Regions from separate parts of the Roseateles noduli genome, predicted to be linked through region 2. Evidence: predicted binding sites of a transcription regulator. Region 2 holds the regulator's gene; the other holds the start of a gene.
The links. Region 2 encodes LexA, which represses DNA repair genes until DNA is damaged. Its sites were predicted from a motif close to ACTGTATNNNNATACAGT; they were not measured.
Positions count from the first base shown of each region.

Region 1: a site for LexA is predicted at 2,389-2,406, ahead of imuA (translesion DNA synthesis-associated protein ImuA). Genes of this name have one in related genera too.

Region 1 covers NZ_CP192463.1:6,425,531-6,434,446, forward strand. Annotated here, with positions in the region: gene ACQ4L4_RS28030 (Y-family DNA polymerase) at 21-1,415, opposite strand; gene imuA (translesion DNA synthesis-associated protein ImuA) at 1,366-2,244, opposite strand; gene ACQ4L4_RS28040 (hypothetical protein) at 2,521-3,078, shown strand; gene ACQ4L4_RS28045 (sensor histidine kinase) at 3,104-4,459, opposite strand; gene ACQ4L4_RS28050 (response regulator transcription factor) at 4,449-5,132, opposite strand; gene ACQ4L4_RS28055 (GNAT family N-acetyltransferase) at 5,467-6,057, shown strand; gene ACQ4L4_RS28060 (Crp/Fnr family transcriptional regulator) at 6,118-6,774, opposite strand; gene ACQ4L4_RS28065 (hypothetical protein) at 7,036-7,863, shown strand; gene ACQ4L4_RS28070 (AMP-dependent synthetase/ligase) at 8,013-8,916, shown strand, end outside.
Region 2 covers NZ_CP192463.1:1,271,945-1,280,860, reverse strand. Annotated here, with positions in the region: gene prmB (50S ribosomal protein L3 N(5)-glutamine methyltransferase) at 1-839, shown strand, start outside; gene ACQ4L4_RS05760 (ATP-binding cassette domain-containing protein) at 836-2,857, shown strand; gene ACQ4L4_RS05755 (hypothetical protein) at 2,984-4,354, opposite strand; gene ACQ4L4_RS05750 (MarR family winged helix-turn-helix transcriptional regulator) at 4,643-5,200, shown strand; gene ACQ4L4_RS05745 (organic hydroperoxide resistance protein) at 5,249-5,683, shown strand; gene ACQ4L4_RS05740 (asparaginase) at 5,790-6,716, opposite strand; gene lexA (transcriptional repressor LexA) at 6,839-7,516, shown strand; gene ACQ4L4_RS05730 (helix-hairpin-helix domain-containing protein) at 7,533-7,838, shown strand; tRNA gene ACQ4L4_RS05725 (tRNA-Asp) at 7,904-7,980, opposite strand; tRNA gene ACQ4L4_RS05720 (tRNA-Glu) at 8,083-8,158, opposite strand; tRNA gene ACQ4L4_RS05715 (tRNA-Ala) at 8,221-8,296, opposite strand; tRNA gene ACQ4L4_RS05710 (tRNA-Asp) at 8,344-8,420, opposite strand; tRNA gene ACQ4L4_RS05705 (tRNA-Glu) at 8,603-8,678, opposite strand; tRNA gene ACQ4L4_RS05700 (tRNA-Ala) at 8,721-8,796, opposite strand.

The DNA.
Region 1 (8,916 bases), 1.5 Mb from region 2:
TACGAACGGAGGGCGCCTGATCAGGCATACATCCCGTGCAGGAACCACGCCTGCACGGCGGACTTGTCGTCGTCGCCGTTGCCCGTCCCGCTCAGCCGTTCCTGATAGACGGCCAGCACGCCGGCGTTCTCGTTGACGGCGATCCAGTAGTCGCGGGTGACCTGGCGATGCGCCTTCGTGTCGGGGATGCGGTCCCACCAGCCGCCCTCGACGCGGTCCGGTCCCACGAGCAGCGTCAGCGGGCCCTGGTAGTGCGGCCGGTGCTCGCGCACCGCCAGCCGCAGCGGCGGGTCGAGCAGGAAGGCGGGCTCCGGCACGGCCGGCGCGCGCACCGCCGCCTGCCGACCCTTGCGGCGGGAGGTCGTCCGGCCGTCGCCGCAGGGTCGCCAGCGCGTCTGCCATTCGGGTCGGTGATCGTCACCCAGGACCGGCTGCTGCACGCGCTCAGGACCGAGCCGCGCGGCGATGCGTTCCAGGGTCAGGTACAGCGTCTCGCCGGTGCGCACCACGTCGGGCAGCAGCGAGCCGCTGTCCTCCACCAGCGCCTGCACGCCGACCGCCTCCAGCCGCAGTTCACCGACCGGCGCCAGCAGCTGGGTCTTGGCCAGGTGCTCGGCCATCAGCCGGCAGAAGTGTTCGAGCTCGCGGATCGGCTCGGCGGTGCGGATCGTGAGGCAACCACCTTCGCCGGCGTCCTTGGCGCGCATCGAATCGTGCATCCAGTGCAGCGTGACGCCGGTGGCGCCCGCATGGCGCGCGGCCAGCCAGCCGCACAGCCGCATCAGCAGCGGCCGCGTGCCCAGCAGCAGCGCGGGCGCGTGGTCCTCGCGGCAGGGGAGCTCGACGCGGGCGTGGAAGTCCTCGGGCAGCGCGACCCAGGCATGCGCCTCGGGCCGCAGGCCGTAGGCCTGGTCCAGCATCGTCAGCAGCGCCGCGCCGAAGCGTCGGCCGATGCCGCCGCGCGGCAGCGCCCGCAACTGGCCCAGCGTGTTGATGCCGGCGCGGCTCAGCGGTTCCGCGTGTTCCGCGCCGGCGCTCAGCGCCTGCAGCGGCAACGGGTCCAGCACCGCCTGCAGCAGCCGCCCGCCGAGGTCGAGCACGCCGCAACGCGCCAGCACCAGCGCGGCGGTGGCCGACGGCGCCCAGCCGATGCCCACGGCGCCCAGGTCGGGCGCTTCGTCGCTCAGGCGCGCCTTCAGCGCGGGCAGGCCGCGGAACAGCCGCAGGCTGGCCTCGACCTCCATCACGACGGCGTCCTCCATCAGCGCCACGCGCGGCGTGAACTGCAGGCACCACACCGCCAGGCCCGCCTGCGTCTCCGCGCAGATCCCCCAGGGATGCGGCGGGGGCGCGGTCGACGGGTCCTCAAACGGTGCCGGCGGACGAGGCGGCAGGATCAGTGCGACCCACAACATGGGAGAACTCCGGGAACAGGGTGAGCGCAACGGGCTCGTGGAGGGATTCGGACACCGTCTCGAGCAGGGGCCCGGCACTGACCTGGGCCTTGCCGGCCGACTCGTTGACGGTGTCGGCCACGTCAGCCACGTCGACGCCCGGCACCGTCATCGGCGCCACCGGGCGCATCGTGCTGGGCCGCATCACCCGCGGGGTCAGGACATGCTCGAGTCCGCCGGGGATCGAGGCCAGCCGCAGCGGAGTCTCGTGGGCGGGGCCCTTGCGCTTGAGGATCTGGACGTCCAGGGCCCAGTCGACATCGATCGTCGCCAGCACCCGCAGCGGCGCCGGCGACGGGTCATGGCGGGCTGCCAGCGGACGGAACAGGAACACCGGTCCCTCGAATGACTGCGCCAGCACCTGCAGCCGCCGCAACTGCTCGGGCGCGGCCTGCGGCAGCCAGGCCAGCACCGCGCCGGCGGCGTTGGACTTGATCAGCTGTTCGGTGCACCAGAGCCGCTCCGACGGCGCGCGCGCGTCGATCCAGACGAGGTGGCGCTCATCCAGCCCCAGGTGCATCAGGCCGGGCAGGTGGGGGCGCTTGGGCGGTCCGACCATCGCCACCGCGGCACCGTCGGCGACGACGCGTCGGAGCGCCGGTCCCGCCAGCCGCCATTCGGCCAGCGAGAACTGCGGCAGCAGCACTTCGGTCAACTGGCGCCCCGGCCAGCCACCGCCTGGCAGCTCGGCATCGAGCGCGTCGAAGCCGCTCGGCCAGACGGTGTCGGTGCCGCGGCCCAGCGCATCGCCGCGCCAGATCGCCTCTGCCACGGCAGGCGGAAGTGGCATGGGCCCGATCCGCAGCGCATGGTGCGCTGCATCGAGGACGAGATTCTGGGTGGGAGAGATCAGTCCATCGTCACCGCTGGGAGGCGGGGACAGGCGACCCTCCCCGGCAGGTAGGGATGGCATGGGAAGGTGCGAATTTTCGACACTGTATTTGCATACAGTATAGATGGGCAGCTGACCCGTCCAGGACGTTTACAGATCGCGGGCGACAGGATCTCGAGGTGAACTTTCGGGCGGTGGCGGAGGACTGGAAGGACTCAACGATGAAATGCCGACATGTTCCTCAACCGTTTCAAACCCTCTGACTCCCACCCTTCCGAACAGGCGCATCACCGCGACACGGCGCCGCCGGACACGGCGCATCGAGCACAAACGCATGCCCGGATCGATGAGATCGAGAAGGCGTACAAGAAGCTCCCCCGTGATGTCAGGGACGCCTACCGCGAACGGGCGGGCATCGTGCGTGAGTCCGCCTACACATTGGGCCGGGGTGCGCCGTCCCCGGACACCGAGGCCAAGCTTCGCTGCCATGCGCAGGAAATGGAATCATTGGTGGCATGCCGTGACCCGGACAGCATGTTCGAAAGCAACCTACGCGGGGCGTGGCGGCATGCACCCCGCAATGCCGTCGACCTCCAGGTCGCATTTGTGCAACTCGAAGGAATCTGGTCGCGCGTCCCGCCTGAACAGGGCGCGTGGCTTGACGCCGGCTTGGCCATGAAGGATCGGGATCCTGAGAGCCTTTTCAGGATGCGTCCCGTGTATGAGCAGTTCGTCGACGCGTACTTGCAAGACTGCAAGCGGAAGGGAACAACGCCTCTGCTGCTCGGTTGAACCGCTCACTTGGTGGTTGACCGACTCAGCTCGTGGTGCGGCGCTCGTTGCCGTCGGCATGACCGCTGCCGAACGCCAGCACGAATCGCGTCCCCCCACGGGCCGGCGCTTCCAGGCTGACGGTCCAGCCCAGGTGCTCGGCGACGCGCTTGACGATGGCCAGGCCCAGGCCCGCGCTGCCGGCGCCCGCCGGGTCGACCTGCATGAAGCGGTCGAAGATCCGGTCGCGCACCGCCGGCGGGATGCCGATGCCGGTGTCCTCGATGACCACGCGGCCGGCCTCGAGCCGGATGTCGACGCGGCCATGGTCGGTGAACTGGCAGGCGTTGCGGATCAGGTTGCCCAGCGCGATGGCCGCAAGCTCGGGCCGCGCGGGCACTTCCAGGCCGGCATCGGCGGACGCGGCATGCAGCGTCATCTCGACCTCCTTGCCCTTGAGCAGCGGCCGGCAGCGTTCCATCTCCTGGCGCAGCAGCGGCAGCAGCGCGGTCGGCGGCGCGCCGATGCTGGCCGGGTCGCGCGACAGCAGCAGCATCGCGACAACGCGCTCGCTGGTGTCGGCCGCGGTGCGCCGGATGCGCTCGGCCAGTTCGACCATGTCGTCGCGATCGTGCAGCCGCGCCTTCAGGATCTCGGCCGCGCCCAGCATCACAGCCAGCGGCGTTCTCAACTCATGGCTGACATCGCCGGTGAACCAGCGCTCGCGGTCCAGGTAGCGCTGCTGCGCCTCGGTCTTGGCCGCGAACGCGCGCGACAGCACGCCCAGTTCGTCGGTCGAGTCCAGCAGCGGATATTCGCGCGGCGCGGTGTCGGTCTCGACGGCGCGGGCCAGCGCGGTGACCGGGGCGACGATGCGGCTCGCGGTCAGTTGCGCCAGGAACAGCGCCAATCCCAGGCAGCAGACGAAGGCCAGGCCGAGCAGGCCGTAGACGCCGGCCTCGATCTTGGCGAAGTCCTCGTCGCGGTCGGTCAGCACGAAGACCGTCCCCAGGTCGTCGCGGACCAGGGCGGTGAAGGTGGCGTCCTCCTGCGGCAGCGTGTACTTGCCCGGCGGCTTGCCGCGCAGTGCCTGCGGGATGGCATCGCCCTTGTAGAGCGTGACGCTGGGCGGCAGGTCGGCTTCCAGGCCCTGCTTCTCGCGGGCGATCAGCTCGTCGGCGGTGCGGTCCAGGCGCTGGTCGACGAGGCGGTCCTCGATGCTCGAGGCGATGCGCACCGCGGCGACCGCGAAGGCGCCGCAGACCAGCAGCGTCAGCAGCAGGAAGGCGGCGGCCACGCGCGTGCGCAGCGTGGTCGGCGCGGCCGTCGAGCGGCCGGCGCGTGCATCGCCGCGAGGGTGGCCGCGTGGATCGCCGGGGTCTCGCCGCGGCTCATCCCGCATCGGGCGACACCAGCCGGTAGCCGATGCCCGGATGGGTCTTCAGCAGCGGGATGGGGAAGGGCTTGTCCAGTGCCGCGCGCAGCGCGTGGATGTGGGTGCGCAGCGCGTCGCTGTCGGGCGGATCGTTGCCCCAGACCTCGCGCTCGAGGTCCTCGCGGCGGACCAGCTTGGGCGCCTCGCGCAGCAGCGCGGACAGCAGCTTGTAGCCGGTGGGCGTCAACTGCAGCGGCTTGCCGGCGCGGGTGGCTTCGAGCGTGTCGGGATCGAAGCTGACGTCGGCGTAGCTGACCGCCGAGCTGAGGTTCAGGCCGTGCGAGCGCCGCATCAGCGCCTTGAGGCGGATCTCCAGCTCGACCAGGGAGAAGGGCTTGACGAGGTAGTCATCGGCGCCGCTCTCGAAGCCGGTGACCTTGTCGGCGATCGTGTCGCGGGCGGTCAGCATGAGGATGGGGGTGGGACGGCGGAAGTCCTTGCGCAGGCGCCGGGCGACATCCAGGCCGTCCAGGCCGGGCAGGGTCAGGTCCAGCACGATCGCGTCGTAGGAGCCGGCGGCGGCCTGCGCCAGGCCGCCCAGGCCGTTGCGGGCCACGTCCAGCGCGTAGCCCATCGGCTCGAGGTAGGCGAACAGGTTCGCGACGATGTCCGGGTTGTCTTCGATGACCAGCAGCTTCATCACGAGGCTCTCGTTCCTGCGGCGCCGGGCGCCGCGTCGTCCTGAGGGACGGGTGCCGAAGGGGGAGAAGCCCCCCGCGAGACCCGCGGATGCCGGGAATGCTATGCGAGCGGGGCCCGTTCGACCTGTCCGCGGGCTGTCGGCACCCCCTCGCGAGGGGCATCCCCCTGTGATGCGGACACGAGGTGGGCGATTGGCGCGCGACCGGCTCAAAGCTTCTGCGGTTCCATCCACTTGGTCACGTTTCGTGACGCAAGTCCTGGCCTGTCACCGACCGCCCGGTCGACGCTGCACTTGAAATCCGGGTTGGGCGCATAATTTGCGGGTTAACCCTATGCTTGCGCCCTTCATCTCCATCCCCGCCGTCGAGCGGCTCACCGCGACCCGCCGGCTGAGCCTGCGTCCGCCTGCCGCGGCGGATGCACGCGCCTTCCGCGACCTGCTGACCGATCCCGCGAATCGTCGATTCGACGCGGGTGGTCCGGCCGCGTCGGAACGGCTGGAGCTCTGGCGCGCGCTGTGGACGCGCGACGGCCTGGGGCCGTGGGCGGTGGCGCTGCGGGAGCAGCCCTCGCTCGGCGCGATCGGTTTCGGCGGCTTGAGCCGGGGCCGCATCTGCGGCGCGCCGGCGCTGCTGCTGGAGTTCCACTTCCTGTCCGATCACTGGGGCCGGGGTTATGCGGCGGAGATGGCGACCGCGGCGCTGACGCTGGCCTTCGAGAGCCTGCATGCGACGTCGGTGCACGCGCTGCTGCCGCCGGGCAACACGGCGGCGCGCAAGACGCTGGAGCGTGTCGGCCTGCGATTGACCGGCTCGGTCGCCGACTGCCCGGGCGAGGCCGCGAGCCTGCTCTACGAGATCAACGCAGGCCAGTACGCGGCGCTGCCGCAGGAACCGCCGGAAGCGACGCCGTTCGGGGCGTGAGGCCGACCGCCTCGACCGTCGTCGTCGAGTCCATCGTCGACGGGGCAGACGAGCGCATCCCTACTGCTGCGGATACACCCGCAACCCCGCCAGATCGAGCACCCTGAGCCCGCCGTACTCGACGGCGATGAGGCGCTGTTCCTGCAGGTGGCGCAGCGCCTCGTTGACGCGCTGGCGCGAGAGCCCCACCAGGTGTCCCAGTTCCTGCTGCGTGATGCGCAGCAGTCCGTTCACCCCGGGGTAGAGCTGCGGGTGGAACAGCGCCGCCAGGTTGCGCGCCACGCGCAGGTCGGGGTCGCTCTGGCGGTCGATCTCGCGCGCGGCGATGAACTGGCCGAGCCGCTCGTTGAGCTGGTTGAGCACGTAGCGGTTGAAGGCCAGGCTGGTGGCCAGCAGTTCGTGGAAGCTCTCCAGCGGCAGCCCCGCCACCACGCTGCGCCGCAGCGCCTGGATGTTGTAGCGGTAGGCCTCGCGCTTGAGCAGCGTGCCCTCGCCGAACCAGCCGCCCGGCGGCACGCCGGTGAAGGTGACCTGCCGCGCCGCCGCCTCGTCGTTGCTCATCTTCAGCAGTCCGTCGATGACACCGAACCAGAAGTTGGCCTCGCGCCCGATGCGACAGATCCGCTCGCCGACCTCGACCTCCGCCACCTGGATGCTGGAGGCGACGCGTTCGCGCAGTTCGGGTTCGATCGCCTTCAGCCACGGAATGGCGCTCATCTCCTGCGCGCTCGCGGCCCGCGCGCGCAAGCGGATCGGCTGCGTCGGCACAGCCCCCGAGAGGGGCGGCTGCAGGGCCGCATGCAGGGGGGAACCTGGCGCGGCGTGGACAACGGTGTCGGGGGTCGGGGCCATCCCCCGTTCATCGCGCCGGCGCATGACAGGAACCTGACGCGGTGCCCTGGGGGAAACACGGAGCAGGAACCTGTTTGACAACCCAGTTCACTAGCGCAGCTTCTTACCTTTTTGACGTGTGGCCTGATGTTTTCTGCAAGAACGACGACGCCTTCTTTTCCAATCGCTGTTGGCGCCACCATCCCGGTCAGCCGGTGGACGTCCGAGGACCAGCTTGCCAAGGACCAGTACCACGCCGAGGTCCGCTCGCAGCTGAATGGCATCACCAGGCAGACCGACGCGCTGCTGGATCGGCACGCCACGAAGCGGCTCGCTTCCCCTGAGGACGTCCTGACCGCGATCAAGGCGCAGGCCGCTCACTCGATCGTGGTCAAGGAGACGGTCGACCGTCTCATGAAGAGCGAACACTGCGGTCTCAGATGCTTCGTGGAGCGGGCCGGGGTGCTGCTGAAGGCGGCGCAGGAGTCGCGAAGTGAAGATCCCGGCGCTTCCACGCAGAGGCGCCAGCGCTATCTCGACGAATTGATGTCCCTGAACCGTTGCATGCTGTCGATCGCCGTCAAGGACTTGACCAGCGACGGGACCGAACCGGAATCGCCGTGCCCGGATGAGATCGTCATTCCCGGTAACGTTGCCCAATTCGGATACCTGATCGGGAAACTCAGGGGCCGCTGCCTGGATCGCGACCAAGGGATCAAGGCGCAGCGGCTCACGGCGTTCCACCATCGCTGGCGCGTTGACCTGAAGAAGCCCGACGCCCTGGCCGAGCTTCAGGGAGACTTCCGGGCTTTGTGTGCCGCCATCCGGATCGCCGAATCTCCGCGTCTTCTCGGGCTGCCCTGGCTTGGGTTCGCGTCTCATCGCGGACGCACGGTGCTGACCATCGCGTCAGCACCGCCACAGTCCGTCGACCGCCACGTAGGCACGGACGCCGCGGAGAGGACGCCCGTCTGATCCGGGAAAACGCTCCCCCGAAGTCTCCCTAGGACTGTCGTCGCAACGACAACACGACGTCAAAGAGCCGGCCTACAGTCGGCGCAACCCCGCGGCCAGAGCGCCTCCATCAGAGATGGCGACAGCGGGGAAGCACAAAGGAGACGACGGTGGAACAGACCTTCCCCCGCCTGCTGCTCGCTCACGCCGCCCAGCGCCCCCATGCGCCGGCGCTGCGCGAGAAGGAGCTCGGCATCTGGCAGACGCTCGACTGGGCGGCGCTGGCGGCGCTCGTGCGCGACCTCGCGCATGGCTTCGCCGCCGCCGGCATGACGCGCGGCCAGCACCTGGTCGTGATCGGCGAGAACCGGCCCCGGCTCTATGCCTCGATGCTCGCGGCGCAGTCGCTGGGCGCGATTCCGGTGCCGCTGTACCAGGACGCCGTCGCCGCCGAATTCGCGTACCCGCTGCAGAACGCCGACGTCGCCTTCGTCGTCGTCGAGGACCAGGAGCAGGTCGACAAGCTGCTCGAGATCCGCGATCAATGCCCCGCGCTGCGGCGCATCTGGTTCGACGATCCGCGCGGCCTGCGCCATTACGCCGCGGACGGACTCGCCTCGATCGATGGCCTGTGCGACGACGGCCGCGCGCATGCGCTGCGGCATCCCGGCTGGTTCGAACGCGAAGTCGACGCGGGCCGCGCCGGCGACGTGGCGGCGATGTTCTTCACCTCCGGCACCACCGGCCATCCGAAGGGTGTCGTGCACACGCACACCTCGCTGATCGACCGCGCCCAGGCCGGCGCGCGCTTCGACAAGCTCGGCGCCGACGAGGAGGTCCTCGCCTATCTGCCCTGCGCCTGGATCGGCCAGAACGTCTTCAGCTACGCGCAGTGGCTGGCCTGCGGCTACGTCGTCAACTGTCCCGAGTCGGCCAGCACCGTCAGCATCGACCTCAAGGAGATCGGTCCGACCTACTACTTCGCGCCGCCGCGCGTCTTCGAGGGCCTGCTCACCAGCGTGATGATCCGCATGGAGGACGCCGGCGCGCCCAAGCGCTGGCTGTTCGCGAAGG
Region 2 (8,916 bases):
GGCATGGCACGACGAACGCCTTCGACGAGGCCGCCTGGCTGGCCCTGTGGGCGCTGGACCTGCCGCTGGACGCGCTGGACGAGCACGAGGGCGATGCCGTCGACGACACCGGTCGGGCGAAGGTCGAGGCGCTGGTCGCCGAACGCATCGCGACGCGCAAGCCCGCCGCCTACCTGACGCGCGAAGCGTGGCTGCAGGGCGTGCCCTTCTACGTCGATGAGCGCGCCATCGTGCCGCGCAGCTTCATTGCCGAGCTGCTGGCCGACGCGACCATCGATGCGTGGCTGTCGGACCAGACCACCCGCGTGCTGGACCTGTGCACCGGCAACGGCAGCCTGGCCGTGCTGGCCGCGATGGCCTGGCCCGATGTGGCGGTCGACGCCATCGACCTGAGCGCCGAGGCACTCGCCGTGGCGGCGATCAACGTCGAGCGTCATCAGCTCGGCGATCGCATCCGGTTGCTGCAGGGCGACGGCCTCGCGCCGGCGCAGGGTCCCTACGACCTGATCCTGTGCAACCCGCCGTACGTGAACAGCACCTCGATGGCGGCGCTGCCGCACGAGTACCGCGCCGAGCCCGAACTCGCCCTCGCGGGCGGCGCCGACGGGATGGACTTCATCCGCACGCTGCTGTCCGACGCCCCCGCGCAGATGACGCCTCACGCGGTGCTGGTCCTGGAGATCGGCAACGAGCGCGCCTTCTTCGAGGCCGCCTTCCCCCAACTTGAATCCGCCTGGCTGGAAACCTCCGCCGGCGAGGACCAGGTCCTGCTGCTGACCCGCGAGGCGCTGGTCGCCGCGGGCTTCGGCGATGACGACGAACAAGGAGTTTCCCCATGATCACGCTGCGCAACATCGTGCTGCGCCGCGGCACCAAGGTCGTTCTCGATGACGCGAGCGTCGTGCTGCAACCCGGCGAGAAGGTCGGCCTCGTCGGCCGCAACGGCGCGGGCAAGTCCAGCCTGTTCTCGCTGCTGACCGACCGCCTGCACAGCGACAAGGGCGACGTGGAGATCCCGCGCCACTGGGCGCTCGCCGAAGTGGCGCAGCACATGCCCGAGACCGACATGCCGGCCACCGAGTTCGTGCTGGAGGGGGACGTCCGCCTGATGGCCGCGCGCCAGGCGCTGGCCGAGGCCGAAGCCGCCGACGACGGCCACGCCATCGCCGATGCCTACGCGCAGCTGATGGACGCCGGCAGCCTCGACGCCCCCGCCCGCGCACAGGCGCTGATGATGGGCCTGGGCTTCAAGGGCGCGCAGGTCGATGCGCCGGTCAACAGCTTCTCCGGCGGCTGGCGCATGCGGCTGCAGCTGGCGCGCGCGCTGATGTGCCCGTCCGACCTGATGCTGCTGGACGAGCCGACGAACCACTTGGACCTGGACGCCCTGGTCTGGCTGGAAGCGTGGCTGCAGCGCTATGAAGGCACGATGATCATCATCAGCCATGACCGCGAATTCCTGGACGCGATCACCAAGGTCACGCTGCATCTGGACGATGCGAAGCTGTACCGCTACGGCGGCAACTACACCGCGTTCGAGTCGATGCGCGCCGAGCGCATGCTCCAGCAGCAGCAGGCCTTCAGCAAGCAGCAAGAGCGCATGGCGCATCTGCAGAAGTTCATCGACCGCTTCAAGGCCAAGGCCAGCAAGGCCAAGCAGGCGCAGAGCCGCGTGAAGGCGCTGGAGCGCATGGAGCGCCTCGCGCCGGTGCTGACGGCGTCGGACTTCAGCTTCGAGTTCCGCGAGCCGTTGAACCTGCCCAACCCGATGCTGATGTTCGACACCGTGTCCGTCGGCTACGACACGGACGAAGGCGAGAAGGTCATCGTGCGCGGCATCGACCGCTCGGTGCTGGCCGGCCAGCGCTTCGGCATCCTCGGCGCGAACGGCCAGGGCAAGTCGACCTTCGTGAAGACGGTGGCGCGCATGCAGCGCGCGATGGGCGGCACGATCACCGAGGGCAAGGGCCTGTCGATCGGCTACTTCGCGCAGCAGGAGATGGACGTGCTGCGGCCTGATGAAGGCCCGCTGATGCACATGATCCGCCTGGCCAAGGAGGTCAGCCCGAACGCCCGCGAGCAGGAGCTGCGCGACTTCCTCGGCCAGTTCCGCTTCGTCGGCGACATGGTGAACCAGGACGTGGGCAGCCTGTCGGGCGGCGAGAAGGCGCGGCTGGTGCTGGCGATGCTGGTCTGGCAGCGCCCCAACCTGCTGCTGCTGGACGAACCGACCAACCACCTGGACCTGCAGACGCGCGAGGCGCTGTCGATGGCGCTCAACGAGTTCGAGGGCACCGTCATGCTGGTCAGCCATGACCGCGCGCTGCTGCGCGAGGTCTGCGACGAGTTCTGGCTGGTGGCCGACGGCAAGCTGGCGCCCTTCGACGGCGACCTGGACGATTACCAGCGCTGGCTGCTGGATCGGTCCAAGGAGGCCGCGAAACTCGCCAAGGAAGAGGCCAAGCAGGCCCTGCGCAGCGCGCGCGCCAGCAGCGCGGCCTCCGCCCCTGCGCCGGCCCCCGTGGCCGTGGCAGCGGCGCCCGTGGCCGCCTTGCCGGTGACGCCGCCCGCCCCCGTCAAGCGCGAGGACCGCAAGCTCAGCGGCCAGGCCCGTCAGAAGCTGTCCGAGCAGACGCGCCCGCTGCGCAAGGAGATGGAACAGATCGACGCCCGCATGAAGGCGTGGGCGGACGAGCGCGCCGCGCTGGAGGCGCAGCTGTCGGGCGCCGGCCAGACGCCCGCGCAGATCGCGGACGCCGGCAAGCGCCTGAAGGCCATCGGCGACGAGGTCGAGGCCGCGGAACTGCGGTGGCTGGAGCTCAGCGAGCAGGTGGACGCGATCCAGGCGACGGGCTGAGCCCGTCGCCTTTGCTTCGTCAGAGGCTGACGAAGGTCGCGTCGAATCATCAGCCGACCACTACGCGCAGACGTTCGCGGGCTAGGCCGGCACCATCGCAGTTCAGAACGCGGTCGGGATCAACCGTCAGAATGTGACGAACCGGACCGCGTCCGCCGACAGCGTGCCCACGCCGTTGCCAGGCATCAGTTCGACCTTCGTCTCCGCCGGGCAACTGCGGTCCGACGTGAACCGCCCCAGGTAGGTTCCGGTGGCGGCACCCGCATCGCGCTGATCGACCGTGATCGCACGCTCGACCACTGCACAGGAGGATCCGAGATACGTGGTGACGATGTACCGGGCATCCGGCGCGCGTGAAGCATCGGCCGACCATTGGACGTAGATGTCCGTCGGCGCCCCCCCTGTATTGAAGAACCACTGCGCAGACGGGAAGCTGCTCTGCGGGACATAGGCGATCGCGTCCGCAGCCAAATGCCCCCCGTTGAGGGTCGATTCCTCGAGCAGGACCGCGTTCGATTGGGGACCACTCAGACTCGCCTCGCCGACCTTGATCCACCGACCGCCGATCTGGCTTTGATAGGTGGGGACCGGCTTGCTGCTGCCGTTGCCGCCCACTGCCGTCCACACCGCCAGACCGTTGAGCCCGCCCTCGGGCCAACGCGCATAGACGTCCTGCGTGCCACTCGGCCCGTTGGAGGGCAACTGCCATCTGGCGGTGTTAACGGGCACGGAGTCCACCGTGTCCAACCGGATCGCGTCCGCGATCACGCGGCCATCCGCGTTGGTAGCATCGACCTCGATCCTCAGCTGCGACTGGTACGAGGCCGTGAACGCAGGCCCCAGCAGCTTCCACTCGCCCGAACTCTGGCGTTGGTTGACGGTGTATTGAGCGAGGAGCGCGCCGCCATAGGTACGCACACGGAACACCGTATTCGTGGCGTTGGTCGACGACGTCGGCCAATGCGCAGACAGCGTCATCTGCCGGCTTCCAGAAATCCCACCCTGATTGAAGATGTCCACCTCGTACTGAACGATCTTCGGATAGTTGACGAAGTTGGGCTCGATGTAGGCGTAGTCCTGGCCGTAGTAGCCGGACAAGGTCGTGCCCGCCGCCCACATGTTGTTGAACCGGTAGACCGAGTTGGAGCGGTTGTCGGCTACCACGGCGGGATAGCGATAGATTGAACGCGACGACATCGGGGCCGACAGGTAGTTCGTTCCGTAGATCCCGGTGCCGTCCGTCAACGTCGACCAATTGCCAATCGTGGAGAAGTTGGGCGAGGTGTTGTCGATGATGTTGCTCAGCCCGCTGGCCACGAGGTGGTTCGCGCCTGCAAAAGTCGGCGAGCCCGCAGTGCTCGACGTCCATGCATAGCCAGCAGTGAAGCCGGCCGAGGTGTTGTCGACGACGGTAGTCGTCTGGGCGATCGCGGCGGCGGCGCTGCCGAGCAGGCATGCGAGCACGCGCGGCAAGCGCCGCTGGAGGTACGTGTTCATGAAACTCCCTGTGAATAGGCATGGTCCCAGGCTCTGCCGCCATGCCGCTTTTCCGGTTGCACCGACGTCACGGACCTCGTGAGGATCCTTGCGTTGCGTTGCGTCGCTGTCGCCTCGTCGAGGCGCGCGCAGTGTCTCGGGTCTCCCCCACCGCTCGGAATCCGGGTAATCCCGCAAGCTATGACATTCCATGCGGCCTGTGGAACGCGCCCGATAGTCGGCTTCAACAATGGAAGATAAAGACCATTTCAATTGCGTGCAATTTAATTGCTCGCTATAGTTCGACCCATGCCAACCACAACCCCCATCAGCCTGCAGGACGCCGCCGCCCCGGCCGCGACCCGCGCCCAGCCGGGGCCCGCGGGCACGGACTGGCTGAAGCTGGATGTGCAGCTGTGCTTCGCGCTCTATTCGACCTCGCTGGCGATGACGAAGCTCTACAAGCCGCTGCTGGCTCCCCTGGGCCTGACCTATCCGCAATACCTGGCGATGCTGGTGCTGTGGGAGACCGGCGGCCCGAGCGTCTCCGATCTGGGGCAACGCTTGAACCTGGACTCCGGCACGCTGACGCCGCTGCTGAAACGCCTGGAATCGAACGGCCTCATCGAGCGCCGCCGCGCCGCGGCCGATGAGCGCCGCGTCGAGATCCACCTGACGCCCGCCGGCCGCGCACTGCGCGAGCAAGCCGTCGCCATCCCCGAACAACTGGCCTGCGCCAGCGCCTGCGGTCCCGCCGAACTGGAGTCGCTGACAAGACGCCTGCATGAATTGCGAGCCAATGTACTGACCCATCTGGCACGCGATCCCGCTGATCCCGTCACTGTCGACGAGGATGGCGAGACCTGACCCCGAGTTGTCCTTTCACCCTCACCCATCACCACCAAGGAGCCTCACATGGCCATCGAAAAAGCCCTCTACACCGCCACCGCCACCGCCACCGGCGGCCGTCAAGGCACCGCGCAATCGTCCGACGGCGCGCTGAAGGTCGATCTGTCCACGCCGAAGGAACTCGGCGGCGGCGGCGGCCCCGGCACCAACCCGGAACAGCTGTTCGCAGCGGGCTACTCGGCCTGCTTCATCGGCGCGATGAAGGCCGTCTCGGGTCGCAACAAGGTCGCACTGCCGGCCGAAGTCTCGATCACCAGCGAAGTCGGCATCGGCCCCCACGCCAACAAGCCGGGCGCCTTCGGCATCGCCGTGTCGATGAAGATCTCCGTGCCGGGCATGGACCGCGCCGCGCTGGAGAAGCTGGTCGCCGAAGCCCATGAGGTCTGCCCGTACTCGAACGCCACGCGCGGCAACATCGACGTCACGCTGACGATCGTCTGATCATCCAGGTCCGGCTCGTTCCGGACGCTCAATGAAAAAAGCGCCGGCAGTGCCGGCGCTTTTTCGTTGGCGCATGCTTGCGCGCGCGTTCGTTGGCGCGGTGAGATCAGCGGGAGCGCAGCAGCGTGAGCATCAATTCGATGCGCGCCGCCCAGGGCGACAGCGCGGCCGCGGGCTCGTCGGACGCGCCGACGATGCGCCCCTGCGCGCAGCGCGTCGTTCGCCAGACCGGGATACCGGCGTCCTTCAGCGCCTGCACGGGCGCGTCCAGCGCACGATTCAGCGTGCCATTTCCGGTACAGGCCAGCACCAGCCCCTGGAGCCCCGCCGCACGCCACGCGTCGAGCGAACGCGCCTCCGAGCCCGCGTGGCTGCCGAGCACCTCGACCCAAGGCCACCGCGACGCGTCTTCGGGAAGCAGAGTCACGCCCAACGCCTCGCCTTGCGGCCAGTCGCGGAAACGGCGCAGCGCGCCCTCCTCCACCACGGCCAGTGGACCGGCGTCGGGCCCCGCCTCGAAGGCGTTCAGGCGATAGCTGTGCGTCTTGCGCAGCTCCAGACCGGACCACACCTGACCCGCCACGACCGCGACGACACCGCGCACGCTTTCGGCTTCGGCAACAGCCACCGCATCCAGCAGGTTCTGCGGACCGTCCGCCTGGATGGCCGTCGCGGGGCGCATCGCGGCCGTCAGGACCACCGGTTTTTCCGGCGCCAGCACGCGCTGCAGCAGGTAAGCGGTCTCCTCGAGCGTGTCGGTGCCATGCGTGATCACGATGCCGCGGACCTCGGGGCGATCCAGATGCTCCCGCACCCGGCGCGCGAGTCGCGCCCAGGTCGCGTGATCCATGTCCTTGCTGTCGAGCTGAGCCAGTTGTTCAGCCTCGAGCGCCTTCGACGCCAACGCCGGTACCGCGCTCACCAGCGACTCGACCGACAGCGAGCCGGCCTTGTAGCCGACGTTGTCCGTCGCACTGCCGGAGGCCCCGGCGATGGTCCCGCCGGTGCCGATGATCACGAGGGTCTGGGCCACACTTTGCAATTTCTCGTCTCCTGTATAAAAATCCAGATGCTGGATGAATTCTCAGGCGGCTTTCGAACCATCAGGGTCGCCGCGTTTCGACATCCGGTCCTCAATGGAATAAAGGCTTGCTCGTGGATACACCGCCCAAACTCACTGCCCGGCAACAGCAGATCTTCGATCTGGTCCGTGACAGCATCGAGAGCACCGGCTCGCCGCCCACCCGCGCGGAGATCGCGCAGCAGCTGGGATTCAAGTCCGCGAATGCGGCCGAGGAGCACCTGCAGGCCCTGGCGCGAAAAGGCGTCATCGAGCTGGTTGGCGGTACCGCACGCGGGATCCGCTTGCCGTCGACCGCCTTGCGTCAGGTCAATCGCGCCCGGGAGCACAGCCAGTTCGCGCTGCCGCTGGCAAGCCTCGCGCAGTTGACGCTGCCGCTCGTGGGCCGCGTCGCCGCCGGCGCGCCGATCCTCGCCGAGGAACATGTCGAGCAGCACTATAGCGTCGACCCCTCGATGTTCTCGAAGGCGCCCGACTTCCTGCTCCGCGTCAAAGGCATGAGCATGAAGGACATCGGCATCATGGACGGCGACCTGCTCGCCGTTCAGAAGATCAGCGAGGCGCGCAACGGCCAGGTCGTCGTGGCGCGCATCGGTGAAGAGGTCACCGTGAAGCGCTTCCAGCGCCATGCCGACGGCATCCGCCTGCTGCCGGAGAACTCTGACTTCCAACCGATCGAGGTCAGCCCCGACGAGGAGTTTGCAATCGAAGGCCTGGCCGTCGGCCTGATCCGTTCCGGCGGCTTCCATTGAGCGCCGCGATCCCCTCATGAGCGCGCGAAAGACGCACACCAAAGCGGCCTCGGCCGCCGAATGCGCGTCTCTGCGGCAGATTCCCAACATCGGACCGGCGATGGTGCGGGATTTCGAATTGATGGGGATTCATCAGCCGGTGGATCTCGTGGGCGCCGACGCGTTCGCGCTGTATCAACGGATTTGCAAACTCACCGGTCAGCGGCACGATCCATGTGTCCTGGATACTTATATGGCCGCCGTGGATTTCATGAACGGCAGTCCTCCCCGGGATTGGTGGAGTTATACGGCGCAGCGCAAGCGCGAGTATCCGGATATCTGATTGAAGAACAAAAGCGACGACCAAAGAAAAAACCCTGCCGATTTGCATCGACAGGGTTCTAATGTTGGCGGAGTGGACGGGGCTCGAACCCGCGACCCCCGGCGTGACAGGCCGGTATTCTAACCAACTGAACTACCACTCCAGATACGACGCTATTGGGTGCATCGATATCATTTGCGAACAAGTTCTGCTGCAAGCAATCAGTTCCATTCAGAACCGCGATGCAGCCAAGCCTTGTCAAACTTGGCGTCCCCTAGGGGATTCGAACCCCTGTAGCCACCGTGAAAGGGTGGTGTCCTAGGCCTCTAGACGAAGGGGACAGGACCTGCTTGTTTTGACTCGAACTGCGCGTACCTTGCAACCGTCACACCCGAAGGCGTTCTGGTGGAGGTAAGCGGGATCGAACCGCTGACCTCTTGCATGCCATGCAAGCGCTCTCCCAGCTGAGCTATACCCCCGAATGCTTTCGCATCGAATCGGTACGCCGCCCGAGTCTCAACTGTGTTGGCGGAGTGGACGGGGCTCGAACCCGCGACCCCCGGCGTGACAGGCCGGTATTCTAACCAACTGAACTACCACTCCAGATACTCAAGACCTTTCGATCTGTCGCATCAAACTCTTCCTGCTTTGATTCCATCAATTACTTGATGTCATCGCTGCGTCGATTTCGTTACTGTACCTGATTTTGACAACGATCAAATCGATTTCCGAAGAAATTTTCGATTTTCTCGTTCAATTTCTGGTCAGTAACCAAGTTCGAAACTTGGCGTCCCCTAGGGGATTCGAACCCCTGTAGCCACCGTGAAAGGGTGGTGTCCTAGGCCTCTAGACGAAGGGGACTGAACCTTCTTCCTTGAACCGCGCGCCACGCAAACTGAAGTTTGGTGGAGGTAAGCGGGATCGAACCGCTGACCTCTTGCATGCCATGCAAGCGCTCTCCCAGCTGAGCTATACCCCCTTCGGGGAATTCGATCCGGCTTCTTTTCGGCTTTCTGAATTTCATCGGGGAGCTCGCGCTCCCCGTTTATTCATCGTCTGCCGCTTCGAAGTTCGTTTCGAACGTCGCGCTGTTCAAGCG